Regions from separate parts of the [Clostridium] hylemonae DSM 15053 genome, predicted to be linked through region 2. Evidence: a T-box and tRNA genes for the amino acid it is inferred to sense, from the RefSeq annotation. Region 2 holds a T-box; the other holds one or more tRNA genes.
The links. A T-box is a leader RNA that pairs with one kind of tRNA and senses whether it is charged. The one in region 2 lies ahead of tyrS (tyrosine--tRNA ligase), so its partner is inferred to be a tRNA-Tyr.
Positions count from the first base shown of each region.

Region 1: it has a tRNA-Tyr gene. The T-box ahead of tyrS (tyrosine--tRNA ligase) is inferred to sense a tRNA for this amino acid. The anticodon was not compared.

Region 1 covers NZ_CP036524.1:432,424-437,282, forward strand. Annotated here, with positions in the region: rRNA gene LAJLEIBI_RS02055 (23S ribosomal RNA) at 1-2,398, shown strand, start outside; tRNA gene LAJLEIBI_RS02060 (tRNA-Asp) at 2,523-2,596, shown strand; tRNA gene LAJLEIBI_RS02065 (tRNA-Val) at 2,603-2,675, shown strand; tRNA gene LAJLEIBI_RS02070 (tRNA-Tyr) at 2,685-2,766, shown strand; tRNA gene LAJLEIBI_RS02075 (tRNA-Thr) at 2,778-2,850, shown strand; tRNA gene LAJLEIBI_RS02080 (tRNA-Met) at 2,875-2,948, shown strand; tRNA gene LAJLEIBI_RS02085 (tRNA-Phe) at 2,986-3,058, shown strand; tRNA gene LAJLEIBI_RS02090 (tRNA-Lys) at 3,085-3,157, shown strand; gene LAJLEIBI_RS02095 (glycosyltransferase family 2 protein) at 3,376-4,452, shown strand; gene LAJLEIBI_RS02100 (YfhO family protein) at 4,370-4,859, shown strand, end outside.
Region 2 covers NZ_CP036524.1:270,810-275,668, reverse strand. Annotated here, with positions in the region: gene LAJLEIBI_RS01270 (alpha-amylase family glycosyl hydrolase) at 1-695, shown strand, start outside; gene LAJLEIBI_RS01265 (flavin reductase family protein) at 842-1,348, opposite strand; gene tyrS (tyrosine--tRNA ligase) at 1,387-2,610, opposite strand; T-box leader at 2,744-3,001, opposite strand; gene LAJLEIBI_RS01255 (DUF5714 domain-containing protein) at 3,066-3,785, opposite strand; gene nagA (N-acetylglucosamine-6-phosphate deacetylase) at 3,791-4,859, opposite strand, start outside.

The DNA.
Region 1 (4,859 bases), 160 kb from region 2:
ACTGTGAAGGAAAGGTGAAAAGGACCCCGGGAGGGGAGTGAAAGAGAACCTGAAACCATATGTTTACAAGCTGTGGAACACCCTTATGCGGTGAACCGCGTACTTTTTGTAGAACGGTCCGGCGAGTTACGCTGGCTGGCAAGGTTAAAGACTGAAGGTCTGGAGCCGAAGGGAAACCAAGTCTTAATAGGGCGAATGAGTCAGTCAGAGTAGACCCGAAACCGGGTGATCTATCCATGTCCAGGTTGAAGTTGCCGTAAAAGGCAATGGAGGACCGAACCCACATCCGTTGAAAAGGGTGGGGATGAGGTGTGGATAGGGGAGAAATTCCAATCGAACCCGGAGATAGCTGGTTCTCCTCGAAATAGCTTTAGGGCTAGCCTCATACAAGTCTTGCGGAGGTAGAGCACTGAATTTCCTAGGGGGCGTCAAAGCTTACCGAAGAATATCAAACTCCGAATGCCGCGTAGATGATGTATGGGAGTCAGACTGCACGAGATAAGTTGGGTAGTCGAAAGGGAAAGAGCCCAGACCTGCAGCTAAGGTCCCAAAATGTGTGTTAAGTGGAAAAGGATGTGGGATTTCAAAGACAACTAGGATGTTGGCTCAGAAGCAGCCATACATTCAAAGAGTGCGTAATAGCTCACTAGTCGAGAGGTCCTGCGCCGAAAATGTCCGGGGCTGAAACACACTACCGAAGCTCAGGGATGTACGAAGTACATCGGTAGAGGAGCATTGGATGCGGGAAGAAGCAGTACCGTAAGGAGCTGTGGACTGCATCGAAGAGAGAATGCCGGAATGAGTAGCGAGAGGAAGGTGGGAATCCTTCCGGCCGAATATCTAAGGTTTCCAGAGTAAAGCTGATCTGCTCTGGGTAAGTCGGGGCCTAAGGCGAGGTCGAAAGACGTAGCCGATGGACAACAGGTTGAGATTCCTGTACCACGATATAACAGAACTGTGGGGACACGTGTGGAAAGCATAAGCCGGGAATGGAAAGACCGGCGCAAGCGGGGTAGGCGTACATCAGGCAAATCCGGTGTGCAAACCAAATCCGTGACGCGTACCGAACTTAAAGTAGGGAAGTATGTGAGCCATGCGTCAAGAAAAGCCGCTATCGTTTATATCGTGCCCGTACCGTAAACCGACACAGGTGGATGAGGAGAGAATCCTAAGGCCGACGGGAGAAGCATTGTTAAGGAACTCGGCAAAATGACTCCGTAACTTCGGGAGAAGGAGTGCCAGAGAGATCTGGCCGCAGAGAATTGGCCCAAGCAACTGTTTAGCAAAAACACAGGTCTATGCAAAACCGAAAGGTGAAGTATATGGGCTGACGCCTGCCCGGTGCTGGAAGGTTAAGGGGAGAGGTTAGCGCAAGCGAAGCTTTGAACTTAAGCCCCAGTAAACGGCGGCCGTAACTATAACGGTCCTAAGGTAGCGAAATTCCTTGTCGGGTAAGTTCCGACCCGCACGAAAGGCGTAATGATTTGGGCACTGTCTCAACAATGCACCCGGTGAAATTGAAATACCAGTGAAGATGCTGGTTACCTGCGCCAGGACGGAAAGACCCCATGGAGCTTTACTCCAGCTTGATACTGGGATTCGGTATTGCATGTACAGGATAGGTGGGAGGCGAAGAAGTGATGACGCCAGTCGTCACAGAGCCGCTGTTGGGATACCACCCTTGCAGTATTGGATTTCTAACCATCAGCCGTGAACCGGCTGGGGGACAATGTCAGGTGGGGAGTTTGACTGGGGCGGTCGCCTCCGAAAGGGTATCGGAGGCGCTCAAAGGTCCTCTCAGAATGGTCGGAAACCATTCGCAGAGTGCAAAGGCAAAAGAGGGCTTGACTGCGACACCGACGGGTGGAGCAGGTACGAAAGTAGGACTTAGTGATCCGGTGGTATAAAGTGGGATTGCCATCGCTCAACGGATAAAAGCTACCCTGGGGATAACAGGCTTATCACTCCCAAGAGTTCACATCGACGGAGTGGTTTGGCACCTCGATGTCGGCTCATCGCATCCTGGGGCTGAAGTAGGTCCCAAGGGTTGGGCTGTTCGCCCATTAAAGCGGTACGCGAGCTGGGTTCAGAACGTCGTGAGACAGTTCGGTCCCTATCCGGCGTGGGCGTAGGATATTTGAGAGGAGCTGTCCTTAGTACGAGAGGACCGGGATGGACTGGCCGCTGGTGTATCTGTTGTTCTACCAAGAGCATGGCAGAGTAGCCAAGCCGGGACGGGATAAACGCTGAAGGCATCTAAGCGTGAAGCCCCCCTCAAGATGAGATATCCCTGCGCAAGCAGTAAGACCCCTTGAAGACGACGAGGTAGATAGGGCAGAGGTGGAAGTGCAGCAATGTATGGAGCTGACTGCTACTAATCGGTCGAGGGCATGACCAAGAGCGAAGAGAGCGCGGAGTCAGGAATGACGGAGGCGCGTCTCGAAGCGAAAAGGTGGATAGGTAATGGATGTAATATTTATTTCTTGTATGCAGTTTTGAAGGTACATATCTTCAGATAGCGAGGCCCAGTGGCTCAGTTGGTTAGAGCGCCGCCCTGTCACGGCGGAGGTCGAGAGTTCGAGTCTCTTCTGGGTCGCTATATGGGATCTTAGCTCAGCTGGGAGAGCATCTGCCTTACAAGCAGAGGGTCATAGGTTCGAGCCCTATAGGTCCCATATGAAAATGGATGGATTCCCGAGTGGCCAAAGGGGGCAGACTGTAAATCTGTTGGCAACGCCTTCGAAGGTTCGAATCCTTCTCCATCCATTACCAGACTTGCCGTTGTGGCTCAATTGGCAGAGCAGCTGATTTGTAATCAGCAGGTTACCGGTTCAAGTCCGGTCAACGGCTTCATAATCTAATATTAGTTAATAACGCGGGGTGGAGCAGTCTGGAAGCTCGTCGGGCTCATAACCCGAAGGTCGTAGGTTCAAATCCTGCCCCCGCAATTGATGCTTGTTGAACTACAAAAGTTCAATAAGATATGCCCAGATAGCTCAGTCGGTAGAGCAGAGGACTGAAAATCCTCGTGTCGCTGGTTCGATTCCGGCTCTGGGCATTTTCTTTACTGTGAAAATAGTATACGGGCGTGTAGCTCAGGTGGTAGAGCACTTGACTTTTAATCAAGTTGTCCGGGGTTCGAATCCCCGCACGCTCATGGGAATGAGAGTGGCAGGAATCCTTTGTGATAAAGGTTCCTGCCGTTTTCTTTAAAATACTAAAAATTCCAGCAGAGTATGTGAAAAGCATACTCTGTTTTTTATTCTGTAATTTTGAATCTTTACTTAAACTTAAGATTTTCTTTCGGAAAATGATAGATACTATATATATAATTACAGTCAGACATAAGCAATCAAGCATTAAGAAGGAGGTCTTATGATGTACAGAGATAATAAACCTGCAGTCAGCGTGGTCGTTCCTTGTTATAATGAGCAGGAAGTACTGCCTCTTTATTTACAGGCCATGCAGGAAGTGATAAAGAAGATGGAGCCTGTGACCGTGGAGATCATATTTGTCGATGACGGTTCAGCAGATGAAACGCTGAAGCTTTTAAAAGAATTTCATGAAAAAGATAACAATTACCGGTATCTTTCCTTTTCCAGAAATTTCGGAAAAGAATCAGCGCTTTACGCCGGACTTAAGGCGGCCGAGGGAGAGTATGTCGCGGTAATGGACGCAGATCTGCAGGATCCGCCTGAGTATCTCCCTGAGATGTACGATATCTTACAGGAAGGCGAATATGACTGTGTGGCCACGAGAAGAGGCGACCGTCACGGGGAGGCGAAGCTGCGCTCCTTCCTTTCCGCTTCTTTTTATAAATTCATAAATAAGCTCTCCCAGGTACAGATCGTGGAGGGAGCCAGAGATTTTCGTATGATGAACCGGAAAATGGCGGACGCCATACTATCATTAAGTGAGTGCAACCGTTTTTCCAAAGGATTATTCGGATGGGTAGGGTTCAGGACAAAATGGCTGGAATATCACAATGTTGAGCGGGCGGCCGGCGATACAAAATGGTCGCTCTGGAAGCTGTTCAAATATTCCATCGACGGAATACTCGGTTTTTCGACAGTACCGCTGTCCATGGCTTCATACGGCGGCATTCTGTTCTGCGGGGCTGCGTTCTGCATGATCGTATTCCTAGTGGTAAAGAACTTGTTCTGGCATGACCCGGTGGCAGGCTGGCCGGCCATGATGTGCGTAATTTTCCTCATAGGAGGCGTACAGCTGCTCTGCATTGGTATTTCAGGCCAGTACCTTGCCAGGGCATATACAGAGATAAAAAACAGGCCAATCTATTTATTGAGGGAATCAAGTGATGAAGAGGATGCAAAAACCGACGGCAAAGACAACAAAAAGCAGGGAAGATATGTTATATCTCTCGATTCTTATGGTCATCCCGCTCATACTGTATATCCTGAAGATAAGAAACGGATATCTGGCAGGCTCTGAGATCGACTGGCTCGGGCAGCACAGCGTATTCCCGGATTATTTCCGCAAGCTGTTTTATGAGACGAAAACACTGTTTCCCCAGTTCGCGGCAGAGCTTGGCGGTGGGCAGAATATTTACAACTTTGCCTATTACGGACTATTTAACCCGTTGTATCTCGTATCATACGCGCTGCCCTTCGTAAAGATGACCACATACATTCAGGTCGTCTCGCTGCTGGAGCATATGGCGGACGGAGTGCTCTGTTATTACTGGCTCAGCAGCGGGCATTTTAAAAAGCGGGAAAGCTTTTATGCTTCTTCGATACTTGTGCTGGCCGCATCTGTGACCTATCATTCCTCCATGCAGCTGATGTTTGTGAACTATATGCCGTTTCTGCTGCTGGCGCTGATCGGCTATGACCGGTACT
Region 2 (4,859 bases):
GATTCACCCTCATAGGGGAGGTATTGTTCGGCGACTACAATCTGATCGTCAATGACGAGATGCTTCACAGCTGTACGAACTATGAATGCTACAAGGGGATCTTCTCCAGTTTCAACTCCATGAACATGTTTGAGATCGCACATTCCCTGCACCGGCAATACGGCTCTGACCAGTGGTGCCTGTACCGGGGCAAACACCTCATCACATTTGTAGATAACCACGACGTGGAGAGGATCGCCAGCATTCTCACAGACAAGAACCACCTTCCGCTGGCATACGGACTGCTGCTTGGAATGCCGGGCATTCCATGTATTTATTACGGAAGCGAGTGGGGAGAACCGGGAGAAAAGCGCCCGGACAATGATTATGCCCTGAGACCATGCTTTGAGGCGCCAAAGCCGAATGAGCTGACCGAATACATCAAAAAAATGATCCGGATCCGCCAGAACAGCGAAGCTCTGTGTAATGGAGATTATAAGAACGTCGTGATCCAGAACCACCAGCTCATCTTCGAGCGCTGTTTTGGAGGGGAACGCGTGCTCGTTGCCATCAACGCGGCAGACCAGCCTTATACGGCTGCCCACGGCAGTTTTGAAGGCAGTGCCGCGGAGCTTTTGTCCGGTAAGGAGGTAACGCTGGGTGGACAGATAGATCTGCCGCCTTACAGCGTCCAATATTTTAAAATGGTGCCGTAAAGATTTTTATTATCCTGCACCTGCTTCGCCGGTATGGTGAATTCTTCGCCGTACCGGCAGTATCCCTCTGTTCTGAAAGGCAGAGAAAGCCATCAAAAAAGGATGTGGATCTAAATTAATTCAGTTAGATCCACATCCTTCTTTGCTTATTTAACGAGCACCTTTGTTATCTCCGCAATATACATCGTATGATAATCCGCCTCGGGATACCATTTTGTATCGCACTCCGTCTCTGTGAAGCATTCGGGATACATTTCCTGGTAATACAGTTTCCTGCACACGAAGATCATCTCTGCTTCTTCCACTGCCGCAGTACCGTCGGCGTAATACGGATGAAGGCCTGCTTCTTTCCACTTGTCCTCCACATCGCGGCCGGACACGGAACCGCATACGTTCAGCGCCTTGCGCTGCGTCTCGGGCAGAAAAGATATGGTAAAGGTATCATTCATATCTACAAATTCCTTCGTATACCTCTGGGGGCGGATATATGCCGTAACGACCGGTCTGCCCCACATGATGCCGACACCTCCCCAGCTTGCTGTCATCGTGTTTGACTTAAGTTCGTCGCCTGCCGTGATGAGCATCCACTGCTTCGATATCTTTTCAAATGGATTGAAGCTCAGTTCCTCAATTGCTTTTTCTTTAAATGCCATTGTCCACTCCTCCTTCTTGCGGCTGTCCGCCGTTACGTTTATTTTAACACAACTTTGCGGAAATTTTTCTTACCTTTTTTCAAGATCATGCCTTCTCCCGCAAATGCGTCTGAAGGGAAGATCTCCTGGATGTCTGTGACCTTCTCCCCGTCCACAGCTACGCCGCCCTGCTGCACAGCGCGTCTTGCCTCTGACTTGGACGGTACGAGGCCGCTCTTTAACAGAAGTGTAAGGATATCGATGCGCCCGTCCTCCAGATCGTCACCTGTGATCTCTGCGGTAGGCATCTGTGCGGCTGCGCCCTGGCTGAACAGCGCACGCGCGGACTCCTGCGCCTTCCTGGCCTCCTCTTCCCCGTGAACAAGCTTCGTCAGCTCATAGGCAAGAATCTCCTTCGCCGTATTGAGCTGGGCTCCTTCCCAGCCGTCCATTTTGTCGATCTCCTCCAGCGGAAGGAAGGTCAGCATGCGGATACATTTCAGCACGTCCGTATCGCCTACATTTCTCCAGTACTGGTAGAAATCGAACGGTGACGTCTTTTCCGGGTCGAGCCAGACCGCGCCATTCTGCGTCTTGCCCATCTTCTTGCCCTCAGAATTCAGAAGCAGCGTGATCGTCATGGCGCACGCGTTCTTTCCGAGCTTGCGGCGGATAAGCTCTGTGCCGCCGAGCATGTTGGCCCACTGGTCGTCGCCGCCGAACTGCATGTTGCAGCCGTAATTCTGGTACAGCATGTAAAAGTCAAAGCTCTGCATGATCATGTAATTGAACTCCAGGAAAGTAAGTCCCTTCTCCATCCTCTGCTTGTAGCACTCGGCAGCCAGCATCCGGTTCACGGAGAAATGCGGCCCGATCTCCCGCAGCATATCAATATAGTTCAAATCCAGCAGCCAGTCCGCATTGTTGACCATAAGCGCCTTGCCTTCGGAGAAATCGATAAACTTGCTCATTTGTCTTTTGAAACAGTCACAGTTGTGCTGGATCGTCTCCGGCGTCATCATGGAACGCATATCGGTTCTTCCGGACGGATCACCGATATAACCTGTCCCTCCTCCGATAAGAGCGATCGGCTTGTTGCCGGCATCCTGCAGGCGCTTCATGAGACAGAGCGCCATAAAATGTCCCACATGAAGGCTGTCCGCCGTCGGGTCAAAACCGATGTAAAACGTCGCTTTCCCATTGTTGATCAATTCTCTGATCTCATCCTCGTCCGTCACTTGGGCGATCAAACCTCTCGCCTGTAATTCTTCATAAATTCCCATAGCTTACCTCTCCTTTAATATATTGTCTGATAATTAGTTGAATTTGCAAAGGGGTCAGACCCCTATGGCCATAGGGGTCTGACCCCTTTGCAAATTCCTGCCGCATACGCCAACAAAAAAACCTCATCCTTATAAAAAGGACGAGGTTATGCTCCCGTGATACCACCTTCATTCACCTGCAGCTCACGCTGCCGGTCTCTGTAAGCTGCAGTTACAGCTTGTGCACGATAACGCATGCCCCGCGTCACAGCCTACCTGCCTTCTTTAGGTGAAGGTTTCGGTGTGAAGCTCCAAGATGTATTCACAGCCTGCTCTTTCATGCGCCTCTCATCTTCCGGCTGCTTTCTGTAAGGGTGTGCTGGCTGTTACTTTTTCTTTTCAAAGCTTTTTCTCTGATTCTTGTCTTGTTGTCTGAAATGGTAACGTATTTCTTATTTTTTGTCAAGCAGGAAATTTTATTTCTCAGGAAAAGATCCGTCTAAGTGATATGGACACTTCTGCCTCAGGCACTGTCTGTTCTCTTTGGAAAATGTACATACAATGCGCTCAGGCAGTTCCATCTCTATGCCGGTCTCTTCCCTCACCACCGCCACCGCTTCTTTCACGGCGGTGAAGCAGTCCCTCTTGCAGCAGCGCGGTCCGCCCAGGTCTGCGATCGCGGCAAGCGCCCTGGACGTCATCCGGTTGGACATCTGCCACGACCGGCCGGTGAGGGGCGTCGCCTTCGTGATGATGCTCATGAAGATGCCCGTACTCACCGCAGCCCCGCAGCAGCCCCACATGCCGCACACACCGCCTGGGACTTCACTTCCCCTGGCCCGCATCTCCTCAAGCGCCTGAGAGATATCAATGTCACCGCCGCAGTTGTGATATGCGGCCAGAAGTGCAGCGCCGGCCATCACATGATGCTCCGGCCCGTGCATATATATGAACGGATTCTCCATGAGTTCCTGCATGACAGCGATCGGACTGCGGGATGTGGTCGTTTGACATCCTTCCATTATCGCTGTGATTCCTTTTTCGGCGTGACAGCCGTCACATACGAAATGCCCTTCTTCACAGGACGCATGGCTCTCAAAGCTCTGCCCGCAGACGGAGCACTTCATTTTTCCTGCCTTGTCATAATATACAAGCTCTCTGCCGCACATAAGGCAGGCGCCTTCTCTTCTGTCCATTTTATCTAAATCCTTTTTCCATCTTTGATGACAGCCTTCAGGTTCAATTCTTTGTCAAGCAGCACTACATTTCCCTTCTTACCTGGTGTGAGCGAACCGTACTTGTCATACGCACCGAGGCTTTTTGCCGGATTCATAGTCGCGCACGCGACAGCAGTCTCAAGCGGGATGCCCATCTCCTTCACCACCGTGCGCATACAGTCCAGAAGGTTCGTCGCGGAGCCTGCAAGAGCGCCGTTTGACACAAGGATAGCGCGGCTGCCCGTCACATTCACCGCAAGCCCGCCAAGCGTGTATTCCCCATCCGGCATGCCGGTCGCGCGCATACTGTCACTGATCAGGATAATGCGGTCCGCTCCGAGCATCTTGAACGTGGCGCGGACGACTGACGGATGAATGTGCACCCCGTCACAGATCAGCTCCGCCGTCACATGCTCACTGTCCGCCACAGCGCCGATAACGCCCGGAGCACGGTGGGTAAACGGCGGCATGGCGTTGTAGAGATGTACCGCATGGTCCGCCCCCCTGTCATAAGCTGCTTTCGCATCCTCGTAGCTTGCATTCGTATGTGCCAGCGATACATTCACTTCATCCTTCACCTGCTCTACAAATTCCAGCGCGCCTTCCCTTTCCGGCGCCACGCCAATATATTTGACAAGCCCCTGGGCTGCGCTCTGGAACCGGTGAAATATTTCTTTCGTACACGGGATAATATATGTGGCGTCCTGGGCTCCTTTTTTCTCTTTACTGATGAACGGTCCTTCCATATTTACGCCGATCAGGTCTGCTTCGTCCGCCGCCTCTTTTTTATACGCCGCGGCAGTGGCGAGAATCTCCTCCAGCTGCTCCACCGGAAGTGTCATTGTGGCCGGTGAAATGGCGGTCACACCGATGGACGCCTCGTACTTTGCGATCTCATGAATGGCCTCCTTTGTCCCGTCACAGAAATCATAGCCCTTGCATCCGTGGAAATGGATATCGATAAGCCCCGGTATGGCGTAGCAGCCTTCCCCGTCGATGACTTCCCCTCCGTCTTCCCTCTCTCCGGATATGAGACCGTCCCTGATCACGATC